2 linked regions of the Variovorax paradoxus B4 genome follow. The protein of the gene in region 2 binds, or shares a complex with, the protein of the main gene of each other region. Links are inferred from orthologs where the notes say so. Each region holds a gene or a part of one and is shown on either strand. Other genes may lie near its edges.

Region 1 (5,929 bases), 2.1 Mb from region 2 along the record:
CGGCCCAGTCGCGCGGTTGCATGTTGTCGCGCGGGCCGAAACTGCCGGCCTTGGCGATCCATGCCGCGAGATACGGCAGGCCGCATGCGATGAACACGCACCAGTAGGCGACGGTGAGCAGGCAAAAAGTCATTTCGGGTTGTCTCCATCCGGCAGAGCGGCAGCAGCGGCCGCTGCTGCGCTATCGGCGGTCCACCAGGGCATGCGCGATGGTGCCGAGATCCACGTATTCGAGTTCGCTGCCGGCGGGCACGCCGCGCGCAAGGCGCGTCACGTTGAGGCCGCGCTGCCTGAGCGCTTCGCCGATCACGTGCGCGGTGGCTTCGCCCTCTGCCGTGAAGTTGGTGGCCAGGATGACTTCGCTCACGGTGCCGTCCAGGGCCCGGTCGAAGAGCTTCTGCAGGCCGATGTCCTTGGGCCCGATGCCGTCGAGCGGACTGAGCTTGCCCATCAGCACGAAGTAGTAGCCGCGGAAAACCCCGGTGCGCTCGAGCGCCGCCTGGTCGGCAGGCGTTTCGACCACGCAGAGCTTGCCTGCGTCACGGCGCGTGTCGAGGCACACGCTGCAGACCGGCGCTTCGGTGAAAGTGTTGCAGCGCTCGCAATGCCGCACGTTGCCGGCCGCCTGCTGCAAGGCGCGCGCGAGCAGCTGCGCGCCCTCGCGGTCGTGCTGCAGCAAATGGAACGCCATGCGCGAGGCCGACTTGACGCCGACACCGGGCAGGCGGCGCAAGGCATCGACCAACGCGTCGAGCGAACTGGCGTCGGCCATCAATGGCTCAGAACGGCAGCTTCATGCCGGGCGGGAGGCCCGGCATGCCGGCAGTGAGCTTGCCCATCTTCTGTTCGCTGGTTTCCTCGGCCTTGCGCACCGCGGCATTGAAGGCAGCGGCCACGAGGTCTTCGAGCATGTCCTTGTCGTCGGCCAGCAGGCTCGGGTCGATGGTGATGCGCTTCACGTCGTGCTTGCAGGTCATCACGACCTTGACCAGGCCTGCGCCCGACTCGCCTTCGACCTCGATGGTGGCCAGTTCTTCCTGGGCCTTCTTGAGGTTGTCCTGCATCGCCTGCGCCTGCTTCATGAGGCCGGCCAGTTGTCCTTTGTTGAACATCGTTGGTCCTGATTGGTTGGAAATGGGGGAAGGATAAGAGAGATGGCGGTCGATGCCGAATGCCGCAAGAGCCGGCACGGGTTTTCAGTGGCGTTCCGTCAGGCCGGCTTCAGTGTTCCAGGCACGATCTTCGCATCGAATTCCCGCATCAGCATCTGCACTTCGGGATCGCTGCGAATGGCCTCCTCAGCCAGGCGCTGGCGCTCGTCGGCAGCCTGCTTGTTGCGGCGCGCGGGGCTGTCGACCACGCCGCCGATTTCAATGGCGAGCTTCACGCCATGGCCCAGCGCGGCCAATGCATCGGTGAGCTTTTCGCGGGCAGAAGGCTGGTTGAGCAATTCGCGTTCCACGCGAAGTATCCACTGGTCGACATCGCGCGCCACCAGCTGCGACTGGAGCGCAAGTTCGCGCGCCAGGGCGTTGATGCTCTCGGCCGCGATCATCTGCGTGACCGTGGCGTGCCAGAAGTCGCCGTCCTCGCTGGGCGGAATGGGTGGCGCCGGACCGCGCTGCTCGTCGGATCGCGGCGCGTCCCGCTGGCTCGGCGGCGGCTGGACGCGCATGGGAACGGCAAGCACCCTGGGCGCCTCGGCAGCCGCCGAGGGCCCGGCCGCGGCAGAAGGCCTGGGCCCACCCGGCCGCACGGGCTCGCTGACCACGGCCAGACGCTGGCCTGCCGGCGCCGGGGTGGGTTGAGGCACCGGTGCGGCGACCGAAACCGAAGCCGGCGATGCGGGGATCTCCGTCGTGCCCCGGGCCGGCGCTGCGGCCACCGGGACCGAAACCGCCCTGGAGGCTTCATTCAGAGTTTTTTTTTCCGTGGAGGCCGGGGAGGCGGCCGCGTTGGAAGGCTTGAAGGCCAAAAGCCGCAACAGCACCATGGTCAGCGCGGCGTACTCATCGGGCGCCAGGCCCAGTTCGCCACGCCCGTGCAGGCACAGACTGTAGAGCAGGTGGGTTTCATCGGCAGGCATCAGCGACGCGAGGCGCGCCGTATCGGCCGCGTCGGGGTCGGTGGCGGAATCGGCCGACTCCACCCGCGAGGGCACCGCCTGCAGCACGGCCATGGCCTGCAGCACCGCCGTCATTTCTTCCAGCGTGGAAGCGGCCGACATGCCGTCGCGCCGCAGCGCCTCGGAGGTGTCGACCACCGTCTTGCCGTCGCCCTGCGCCAGCGCCTCTATCAGCTTGAACACATGGCCGCGGTCCACGCTGCCGAGCATCTGGCGCACGCCGGTTTCGAGCAGTTCGCCGTTGCCGAACGCAATGGCCTGGTCGGTGAGCGAGAGGGCGTCGCGCATCGAGCCGCGCGCCGCGCGCGCCAGCAAGCGCAGCGCCTGCGGTTCGGCCGGTACCTGTTCGGTCTGCAGCACGCTCGTGAGGTGCTCCAGCACCGTCTCGGGCGCCATCGGCCGCAGGTTGAACTGCAGGCAGCGCGACAGCACCGTGACCGGCACCTTCTGCGGATCGGTGGTGGCGAGAACGAACTTGAGGTATTCCGGCGGCTCTTCGAGCGTCTTCAGCATCGCGTTGAACGCGGTGTTGGTGAGCATGTGCACTTCGTCGATCATGAAGACCTTGAAGCGCCCCTGCACCGGCTTGTAGACCGCCTGCTCGAGCAGAGACTGCACCTCGTCCACGCCGCGGTTCGATGCCGCGTCCAGCTCGGTGTAGTCGACGAAGCGGCCCGAATCGATGTCCTTGCAGGCCTGGCACACCCCGCACGGCGTGGCAGTGATACCGCCCTGCCCGTCCGGGCCCTGGCAGTTGAGCGACTTGGCCAGAATGCGGGAGACGGTGGTCTTGCCCACGCCCCGCGTTCCGGTGAAAAGATAGGCGTGATGCAGGCGCTGCGTGGTCAGTGCGTTCTCGAGCGCCTGCACCACGTGCCCCTGACCGACCATCTCACCGAAGGTTTTCGGACGGAACTTGCGAGCGAGCACGAGATAAGACATTGCGGGCATTCTAAAAGGCGCGGCACCGGTCCTCGGCCCCACCCCGCAATCAAAAAAAGCCCTGTCTTTTTGCGGGATATCGCGGAACCGGCATTGCCGGGCCGCTGGTATCGCCCCCAGCAGGGGGGTGGGCGAAGCGACACGAAGTGCGCGCAGCCTGGGGGGTTACAATGCGGGCTGACGGGCCTCCCTGCATGGTGAAGTGGCCAACCGGGTCAGGTGGGGAACCAAGCAGCCCTAACTGCGTAGTCAGTGCCAGGGGTAAGGCTCGTCAACCTAACATCGAAAAGCCGTGAGTTCTCAAGAACTCACGCGCCAAAAATAGGGTCGCGAGCCTCACTTGCTTCCGGCACCGACCAGCATCTCGCATGGCCCGACGAAGCCTTCGCTGCTTTCGAACTGCCGCAGCGCCTCTTCGATCGCATCCCAGGTGCTCGCGCGCTCGGCCTCGTCAAGCCGGACCATCATCTGGTGCAGCGCTCCGAAGGACTCGCGTTCGAAGCGCACGCATTCGGCTGCGCTCGCCAGCCGCACCGGCGACGGCACCCGGCGCACCTCGATGTCACGCAAGCCGGCCTTGGCAAACGCGGCCTCGAGCGCGCCCTCGGCACCGAGCGAAAAGGGCCCGGGCTGGCCCGGCAGCGGCGCGGGAAGCTGGGCGCGTTCGCGGATGATCCTTACGGGGATCGAGAAAAAGGCATTGCGCTCGGGGGTCGAGTAGACGACCGCCGACACCCGCCCGCCCGGACGCAAGGCCCGCCGCATGCCGGCGAGCGCGCGCTGCTGGTCGGGAAAGTAGATCAGGCCCACGCGGCTGATTGCCGCGTCGAAGCTTTCGGCGGGCAGCGTGTCGAGCGCCTCGCCGTCGAGTTCAAGGGTCTCGAGGTTCGACAGCCCGACGGCCCTGGCATCCGCAGCAGCGCGCTCGAGCAGGGCCGGCGCGATGTCGGTCGCGAGCACGCGGCCGCTGGCGCCTGCGCGCCGCGCTGCACCGATCGACTGCTCGCCCGCGCCGGCTGCGACGTCGAGTACCCGGGAGCCTGGTCCGATGTGCGCCAGCTCGAACATCGTCTCCGTCGCATCGCCCAGCCAGCGGCCGAGAAACGGTCCCCAGCGATGCCAGGCCTCGGCGGCAGCCTGCCACTGCGCGCGGGTGGTGGTCTTGAAGGCGACGGCGTCGAATGCCGGCGCTGCTGTGGCTGTGGCTGTGGTCATGGTGTGTCTCCATCGAGTGAGGGGACGCCAAGGATGGCAGCGCGGCTACGGGTCCGCCAGTCCAGAATCTGTACTGGCCTCAATCCGCTCCAGGGACTAAATTGGCGCCATGATCGACTACGGCCAGTTCTGTACCGTGGCGCGCGGCGCCGAGGTGCTTTGCGAGCGCTGGACCCCCCTGGTGGTGCGCGAACTGTTGTGCGGCAGCACGCGCTTCAACGACATCCGGCGCGGCGTGCCGCGCATGTCGGGCTCGCTGCTGACGCAGCGCCTGCGCAAGCTCGAGGAAGCAGGTGTCGTCAAGCGGATACGGGGCGACGGCAGCACGGCCCAGTACCACCTGACCGCAGCAGGTGAAGAATTGCGCCCGATCGTGATGGCACTGGGCCACTGGGGTGCGCGCTGGATCGGCAGCCGCCTCAAGCGCGACCAGCTGGATGCCGGCTTCCTGATGTGGGACATCCGCCGTTTCATGCGGGTCGACGAGTGCCCGCTCGGGCGCTGCATCGTGATCCACTTCCGCTTCACCGATGCGCCTGAAGGCGAGCGGCGCTGGTGGCTGGTGGTCGACCATGGCAGCGCCGACCTCTGCCGCGACAATCCCGGCGAGGAGCCAACGCTGATTGTCGAATCGAACATGCTGACCCTGACGGAGATCTGGACCGGCGACCTCGATGCCGAGGCCGCGCTGCGCGAGCGGCGCCTGCGCGTCATCGGCGCGGCATCCGATATCCAGAACCTCTGGCGCTGGATGGGACGCAGCGCTTTCGCCGATGCCCGAACCGCAGCGCGGCTCTGAGGCATTCCCCGCCGCAGACACGCGAAACGGGCATTGCCTCGGCAGAACATCGAACGCCGCGGGGTCCCTCAGAGGCCCAGCTGCTTGATCGCGCCGCGCGCCGCGGCCGCCCCACTGGCCATCGACGCCGTCAGCAGGTAGCCGCCGGTCGGCGCCTCCCAATCGAGCATTTCCCCCGCAACGAACACGCCCGGCACCGCGCTCGCCATGAGCCGTTCGTCGAGCGCCTCGAAGCGCACACCGCCTGCGGTGCTGATGGCTTCGTCGACAGGCCGGGTTGCGACCAGCCGCAGCGGCACGGCCTTGATCGTCGCTGCCAACTGCGCGGGTTCTTGCATCGCTTCGCGGCTCAGCGTCTCGTGCAGCACGCCGGCCTTGATGCCTTCCAGCCCGAGCCGGCTCTTCAGGTGGCTGCTGAGCGACCGGGCGCCGCGCGGATGCTTGACGGCGGCCAGCACCTGCTCGGCGCTGCGGTCGGGCAGCAGATCGAGCAGCAGCGTCGCGCTGCCATGCGCGGCGATCTCGTCGCGCAGCAATGCCGAAGCGGCATAGATCAGGCTGCCCTCGATGCCGGTGGCGGTTGCAACGAATTCGCCCTTGCGCGCAAAGCGGCGCCCCTGGCTGTCGGTGAACGAAATCGCGACCGACTTGAACGGCTGGCCCGCAAAACGGCTCGCGAAATGCTCGCTCCACCCTGCCCCGTCGAAGCCGCAGTTGGCAGGCAGCAGCGGCGCGACATCGATACCGCACTCTTGCAGCCACGGCGCCCATGCGCCATCGGAGCCCAGCCGCGCCCAACTCGCCCCCCCCAATGCGAGCACCGCCGCATCGGCCTTCACGATGGCCTC
Region 2 (7,247 bases):
AGAGGCCGAACAGCACCACCAGCGTGACCGGCAGCACATAGTGCTTGAAGTGGGGCGACACCACTTCGAGGCCTTCGACCGCGGAAAGCACCGAGATGGCCGGCGTGATGACGCCGTCGCCATAGAAGAGCGAAGTGCCGAAGATGCCCACCAGCAGCAGCACATGGCGCAGCCTGGGCTTGTCGGCCACGGCCTGCGAGGCCAGCGCCAGCATGGCGACCAGGCCCCCCTCGCCTTCGTTGTCGGCCCGCAGCACCAGCACCACGTACTTGATCGACACGATGACGGTGAGCGTCCAGAAGAACATCGAAAGGATGCCGTAGACGTTTTCGACAGTGAACGGCACATGGCCGTGGCCGAACACTTCCTTGACTGCATACAGCACGCTGGTGCCGATGTCGCCATAGACGACACCGATGGTGCCGATGATCAAGGCGGCGGCGGAAGAGGATTTGGGAGGTGACACGAAGTCGATGGGAAAAAGGGAGGCTGCCAGCGCGTAACCAGACGTCACGCGCACCGGGATGCCGCCGCGGTGGAATTTCCAGCCGCCGCGCGCACCCCTCCGCCCTTTTGTTTCCTTTGCTGTGGGGCCGCTATTTTGCCGCCGGCCGACGCCTTCGCAAGCCGCCCCGGAAAATCATTCGTAGATTTCGGCGTCCGGATCGGTGGCTTCCAGCTCGTAGCTCGCAGCCACCATGGCCAGGCGGCCCACCACGCCATACATGTAGAAGCGGTTCGGGGCACTCGCGCCGGGCTTGGCGCCTGGCTGCGGCAAGTGCGCGCTTTCGGAGAAAGCCAGCGGCACGAAGCTCGCGCCCGGAAGCTTGAGGTTCTCGTCGGGGGCGCGCTCGGCATGCACGCGGTAGAAGCCGCCCACCACGTAGCGGTCCATCATGTAGACCACCGGCTCGGCCACGCCGTTGTGCACGCGCTCGTTGGTCAGCACGCCTTCCTGCACGATCACCTCGCGGGGCTCGCGCAGTTCCCTGGCGGCCGCGGCCGCCTTGCTGCCCGCGGAGGCGCCGCGCGACTTGCCGACAAGGCCCTCGACTTCCTTTGCATCGCGCACGGTGATGACGCCCGGGCCATCCCCGCCGACATGGCCCTTGACGACGACGAAGGGCTTCTCGTTGATGCCGTATTCCTTGTACTTGCGGCGCACCTTGGTCAGCACCGCTTCCACGTGGCTGGTCAGCACGTCGATGCCGCGGCCTTCGGCAAAATCGACGCCGTCGGCGCGCGCATAGATCGGGTTGATGAGCCAGGGATCGATGCCAAGCAGCTTGCCGAAGCGCTTGGACAGCTCTTCGTAGCTGTGCAGGTGATTGCTCTTGCGCCGCACCGACCAGCCCGCGTGCAGCGGCGGCAGCAGGTACTGCTCGTGCAGGTCTTCCAGGATGCCCGGGGTGCCGGCCGCCAACTCGTTGTTGAGCAGGATGGTGCAGGGGTCGAAATTCTTGAGCCCGAGGCGGCGCTTGCTGCGCACCACGGGCTCCAGGCACACGGTTTCACCGTTGGGCAGCTCGATCTTCTTGGGCGACTTGATGGCCGGATCGATCGAACCCACGCGCACGTTGAGTCCCGCCATGTGGAAGATCCGCACCAGCTGGGCGACGTTGGCGAGGTAGAAGGTGTTCTTCGAGTGGTTCTCGGGAATGACCAGCAGGTTGCGCGCTTCCGGGCAGATCTTCTCGATGGCGGCCTGCGCGGCCTGCACCGCCAGCGGCAGCATCTCCTTGGTGAGATTGTTCCAGCCGCCGGGGAAGAGATTGGTGTCGACCGGCGCCAGCTTGAAGCCCGCGTTGCGGATGTCGACCGCGCTGTAGAACGGCGGCGTGTGCTCCATCCATTCGAGCCGGAACCAGCGCTCGATGGCGGGCGTCGAGTCGAGTACCCGCTGCTCCAGTTCGTTGATCGGGCCGGTCAGGGCGGTGACGAGATGCGGAACCATGCGGCGGCCTTATTGGATTTGTACTTGAAGGTAGAGCGGAATTGTAGGATTTGGGGGTGGCCGCCCCAATGACAAGACTACGTAGAGCGGACTTGGTTCAGTCCGCCCGCCTCCGGCGCATCAGCTGCGGACTTCGCCCTGCCCGAGCACCACGTACTTGAGCGAGGTCAGCCCCTCGATGCCGACCGGCCCGCGCGCATGGAATTTGTCGGTGCTGATGCCGATCTCCGCTCCCAGGCCAAACTCGAAACCATCCGCGAAGCGTGTGCTCGCATTGACCATGACGCTGGCCGAATCGACCTCGCGCAGGAAACGCTGCGCATGCACATGGTCGCGCGTGACGATGGCGTCGGTGTGGTGGCTCGAGTAGCGGTTGATGTGCGCAATGGCCTCGTCGACCCCTGCGACCACCTTGATGCTGATCACGGCGGCAAGGTATTCCTCGGACCAGTCGGCCTCGACCGCATCGACGACTCTTGCGCCCGAGCCAGCCAATGCATCGTCGGCGCGCAGAATGCGGGCCGCCACCGGGTCGCAGCGCATTTCGACGCCCTTGGCCGCGAAGATGGCGGCGATCCGGGGCAGGAAATCCTCCGCCACCGCGGCCGACACCAGAAGGCCTTCGGCCGCGTTGCAGGGGCTGTATTTCTGGGTCTTGGCGTTGTCGACGATGCGCAGCGCCATCTCGAACTCGGCCGTATCGTCCACGTAGACGTGGCAGTTGCCGTCGAGGTGCTTGATGACCGGCACCTTGGCATCGCGGCTGATGCGCTCGATCAGGCCCTTGCCGCCGCGCGGGATGATCACGTCCACGAACTCGGGCATGGCGATCAGCTGGCCCACGGCTTCGCGGTCGGTGGTCTGCACCAGCTGCACCGCCTCGACCGGCAGGCCGGCCTCGGCCAGCGCCCCGGACACCAGCAGCGCCAGCGCCTTGTTCGACTCGATGGCTTCGGAGCCGCCGCGCAGGATGGCGGCGTTGCCGCTCTTGATGGCCAGGCTCGCGGCCTCGATGGTCACGTTGGGGCGGCTCTCGTAGATCATGCCGAAGACGCCGATCGGCACGCGCATCTGGCCCACGCGGATGCCGCTGGGCTGCTGCTTCATGCCGATGATTTCGCCGATCACATCGGCCATGCCGGCGAGTTGCTCGCAACCCAGCGCCACGGTCTCGATGACCTTGGGCGTGAGCTTGAGGCGGTCGACCATCGGCGCCGAAAGCCCGGCGGCCGTGGCGCGCGCCAAGTCCTTCTCGTTGGCCTCGGCCAAGGCGGGGCCGGCTTCGCGCAGGCGCTTGGCCAGGGCCTTCAATGCTCTGTTTTTGGTAGCTGCATCCGCACGGGCCATGAGGAATGCGGCGGTTTTTGCCTGCAGGCCGAGGGTCTGCATGTGCTCGCTGACGTTGAACGCGTTCATCGCTGCATTTTCCTGCATTTGGATCAACCCCAGGCTTCGCGCACTTGCCGTGTTGTCCCCTCTCCCTCCGGGAGAGGGCCAGGGTGAGGGCCGGGGCACTCGCAAACGCGCGATGCGATGAGGGCCGCCGGCCCTCACCCCAACCCTCTCCCGGAGGGAGAGGGAGCAAGAGCAGCGCTGCTGCAGGCGCGGCACAGCATCAGCGCCAGGCGCTGCAGGGCCTGCCAGCCGCTGGCGGGCCAGTCGGGCTGCTTCAGCCCCTTGCAGATGCCATCCACCACATGGGCCGCGCGCAGCAGCCGGGCCAGCATGCGGTCGTCGAGCCGGGGCAGCACGCGCTCGAAGGCGCGCTCGCGCGGGCCCCAGATGCGGTTCTCGCGCAGGGCCATGGGCAGCGGCCGGCCCGCGGCCATGGCGTCCTTCACGCGCTTGAGCGCGCGGATGTCCTCGGCGATCGTGTAGTGCACCAGCACCTCGGCCTCGCCTTCGGCCTGCAGGCCGTCGAGCATGCGCGCCACGCGCTGCGGGTTGCCGGCCAGCACGGCCTCGGAGAGCTTGAACACGTCGTAGCGCGCCACGTTGTTGACCGCGCCTTCGACCTGCTCCCAGCTCAGCTCGCCCGCCGGATGCAGCAGGGCGAGCTTCTGGATTTCCTGGTGCGCGGCGAGCAGGTTGCCCTCGACGCGGTCGGCAAAGAACTGCAGCGTGCGCTGGCCTTCGTCGCCGGGCATCACGCGCTGGCCCTGCAGGCCCAGGCGCTGCGCGATCCACTGCGGCAGCGCGGCGCGTTCGATCGGATCGACCTGCAGGCTCACGCCGTTGTTCTCGAGCGCCGAGAACCAGGCGCCGGTGCGCGTGGCCTTGTCGAGCCGCGGCAGCATCACCAGCGTGAGCGTGCTGTCGTTGTCCCGCGCGGCCTCGGCCAGCTGCTGCAGCGCCGTGCTGCCGTCCTTGCCGGGCTTGCCCGAGGGAATGCGGATCTCGACGATCTGCTTGTCGGCGAACAGCGAGAGCGAGCCGCCCGCCGCAAGCACCGCGCTCCAGTCGAAGTGCGCGCCGGCCACGGTGTACGAGCTGCGCTCCGTATAGCCCGCCACGCGTGCCGCGGTGCGGATGGCGTCCGCCGCCTCCTGCGCGAGCAGCGGCTCGTCGCCGTGGATCGTGTAGAGGGACTTCAGCCCCTTCTGCAGATGGGAGCCCAGTTGGGCGCTGGCAAGTTGCATGGAATGTGCGGCAGGCGCGCTCGTGCCGCCTAGAGTTCCTTGACGGCCGCGAGGCGGCGCATCAGCTGCTGTGCAATGTCGGCCTGCATGTCCCGGTACAGCAGTTCGGCCTCGCCTTCCTTGGCGAGCGCGTTGGTCTCGTTGAAGCTCAGGTCGCGCGTCTGCGACACCTCGGTGGGCGCCAGCAGCATCTTGCCGCCCGGCGTGCGCAGGCTGAAGCGAACGCGCAATTGCAGTTGCAGCTCCCGCAGCAGGCCCGCCGAATTGGTCGAGATCACGATGCGGTCGCGGTTTTCGCCCAGGATCTCGAGGATCGCGTCGGCGCTCTGTGCCTGCTCGGGCGGCACCAGCGTCACGGTGCCGGCGGCACGCATTTCGCGCCGCAGACGGTTGATCAGCTCCGAATTGCCCGACACCGACAGCGTCTTGAACGCAAACACCGGCGCCTTGCGCAGTTCGAACCCGCAGCCGGCCAGCCCCAGGCTGGCGCCCGCCGCGGCAAGACCCAGAAGAAAGCCGCGGCGCGGCAGCGAGGCGTTGCGATTGTTCATGCTTCTATCGTTCGTTCAAATGACCACGTTGACCAGCCGGCCGGGAACCACGATGACGCGCTTGGCCGGCGCGCCTTCGGCGAACTTGGCGAAGTCGTCGCAGGAAAGCGCGAGCGCTTCGATCTCGGCCTTGGAAGCGCCGGCCGGCACGCGCAGCGCGCCGCGCAGCTTGCCGTTGACCTGGAGCATGAGCTCGATCTCGTCCTGCTCCAGCGCGCCCACGTCGACCACGGGCCAGGGCGCGTCGAGCAGGTCGCCCAGTTCCTTGTCGTAGCCGAGCTGCTGCCAGAGCTGGTGCGCGATGTGCGGCGTGGCCGGATACAGGCAGCGCAGCAGGATGCCGAAGCCTTCGCGCAGCGCGGCCGTATCGCCGGCGCTGCCGTCGGGCTTGAAGCCTTCCAGCGCATTGAGCAGCTTCATCGCGCCCGACACCACCGTGTTGTATTGCATGCGCTGGTAGTCGTAGTCGACCTGGCGCAGCACGGTGTGCACCTCGCGGCGCAATGCCTGCGCGTTCTTGCCGCAGGCCTGGCCGCCGGCCGCCGCGGGCTGCGCGTCGGCCTGCGCCACGCCGAAGTTCCAGACCCGGCGCAGGAACCGGTAGCTGCCTTCGACGGCTGCGTCGTTCCACTCGAGCGTGGCTTCGGGCGGTGCGGTGAACATGGTGTACAGGCGCGCGGTGTCGGCGCCGTACTTCTCGATCAGGTCCTGCGGGTCGACGCCGTTGCGCTCGCTCTTGCCCATCTTGCCGACGCCGCCGTATTCGACCTTGGTGCCGTCCGCGGTGGTGCCGCCGACGATGCGGCCCTGCGCGTCGAGCGTGGGCGTGACCTCCAGCGGCGGGTGGTAGTTCTTGCCGCCCCTCTCGTCACGGTGGTAGTAGATGTGGTTGAGCACCATGCCCTGCGTGAGCAGCTTGCTGAAGGGCTCGTCGACCTTCACCAGGCCCAGGTCGCGCATCACCTTGGTCCAGAAGCGCGCGTACAGCAGGTGAAGAATCGCATGCTCGATGCCGCCGATGTACTGGTCCATCGGCATCCAGTAGTCGGCGCCCTCGGCGACCATGGCCTGGTCGTTCTTCGGGTCGCAGTAGCGCATGAAGTACCACGAGCTGTCGACGAAGGTGTCCATGGTGTCGGTCTCGCGCCGCGCGGGCTTGCCACAGACGGGACACACCACGCCGGCGTGGAAGCCTTCGTGCTTGGCGAGCGGGTTGCCCGAGCCGTCGGGTACGCAGTCGGTCGGCAGCACCACGGGCAGGTCCTTCTCGGGGACCGGCACCGCACCGTGCTCGTCGCAATGGATGATGGGGATCGGCGTGCCCCAGTAGCGCTGGCGGCTCACGCCCCAGTCGCGCAGGCGCCAGGTGGTCTGCATCTCGCCCAGGCCCTTCTGGCCGAGCGCATGCGCCACGGCGGCCACCGCCTCCTTGTAGGTCATGCCGCTGAAGTTGTCGGAGTTGATGGTCACGCCGCGCTGCTTGTCGGCGTACCAGTCCTGCCACCTGTGATAGTCGAAGTGCGGCTCGTCGTCGACCAGCACCACCTGGATGATCTCGATGCCGTACTTGTTGGCAAAGGCGAAGTCGCGCTCGTCGTGCGCGGGCACGCCCATCACGGCGCCGTCGCCATAGTTGATGAGCACGTAGTTGCCCACCCACACCGGCACCTGCTCGTCGGTGATCGGATGCTTGACGGTCAGGCCCGTGGGCACGCCCTTCTTCTCCTGCGTGGCGAGTTCGGCCTCGGTGGTGCCGCCGGCCTTGCACTCCTCGATGAAGGCCGCGACCTTCGGATTGAGCGTGGCGGCGTGCGCGGCCAGCGGATGCTCGGGCGCCACGGCGCAGAAGGTCACGCCCATGATGGTGTCGGCGCGCGTGGTGAACACGTACATGCGCCCGTCCTGGATCAGCTTGCCGCTCGCGTCCTGGATGTCGTGCGTGAAGGCGAAGCGCACGCCCTCGCTCTTGCCGATCCAGTTCTCCTGCATCAGCTTGACGCGCTCGGGCCAGCCCGGCAGCTTGTGCTGGGTGTGCTCGAGCAGTTCTTCGGCGTAGTCGCTGATCTTCAGGTAGTAGCCCGGGATCTCGCGGCGCTCGACCGT

What was found. Proteins that work in one complex are often made in the same cells at the same time.
Region 1: the proteins of holA (region 2) and dnaX are in contact, whole or in part, in a cryo-EM structure (PDB 8GIZ), measured with the Escherichia coli proteins. The link is inferred for Variovorax paradoxus B4 from one-to-one orthologs.

What each region holds. Positions count from the first base shown.
Region 1 is NC_022247.1:2,625,538-2,631,466, reverse strand. Bases 640-3,609 are described here. They hold dnaX (DNA polymerase III subunit gamma/tau), read right to left. Parts: upstream 3,068-3,609; coding sequence 1,211-3,067; downstream 640-1,210. Other genes in these bases: VAPA_RS12145 (class I SAM-dependent methyltransferase), read right to left, coding at 3,404-3,609; VAPA_RS12155 (YbaB/EbfC family nucleoid-associated protein), read right to left, coding at 780-1,112; recR (recombination mediator RecR), read right to left, coding at 640-772. In the rest of the region: VAPA_RS12165 (MAPEG family protein), read right to left, coding at 1-133; more of recR, read right to left, coding at 182-639; more of VAPA_RS12145, read right to left, coding at 3,610-4,282; VAPA_RS12140 (winged helix-turn-helix transcriptional regulator), read left to right, coding at 4,392-5,081; VAPA_RS12135 (TIGR03862 family flavoprotein), read right to left, coding at 5,150-5,929. UniProt on the Escherichia coli protein: Part of the beta sliding clamp loading complex, which hydrolyzes ATP to load the beta clamp onto primed DNA to form the DNA replication pre-initiation complex.
Region 2 is NC_022247.1:544,365-551,611, reverse strand. Bases 2,550-5,468 are described here. They hold holA (DNA polymerase III subunit delta), read right to left. Parts: upstream 4,594-5,468; coding sequence 3,505-4,593; downstream 2,550-3,504. Other genes in these bases: leuS (leucine--tRNA ligase), read right to left, coding at 5,160-5,468; VAPA_RS02505 (LPS-assembly lipoprotein LptE), read right to left, coding at 4,623-5,144; VAPA_RS02515 (glutamate-5-semialdehyde dehydrogenase), read right to left, coding at 2,550-3,370. Outside these bases: VAPA_RS02525 (potassium transporter Kup), read right to left, coding at 1-466; gshA (glutamate--cysteine ligase), read right to left, coding at 641-1,954; more of VAPA_RS02515, read right to left, coding at 2,075-2,549; more of leuS, read right to left, coding at 5,469-7,247. UniProt on the Escherichia coli protein: Part of the beta sliding clamp loading complex, which hydrolyzes ATP to load the beta clamp onto primed DNA to form the DNA replication pre-initiation complex.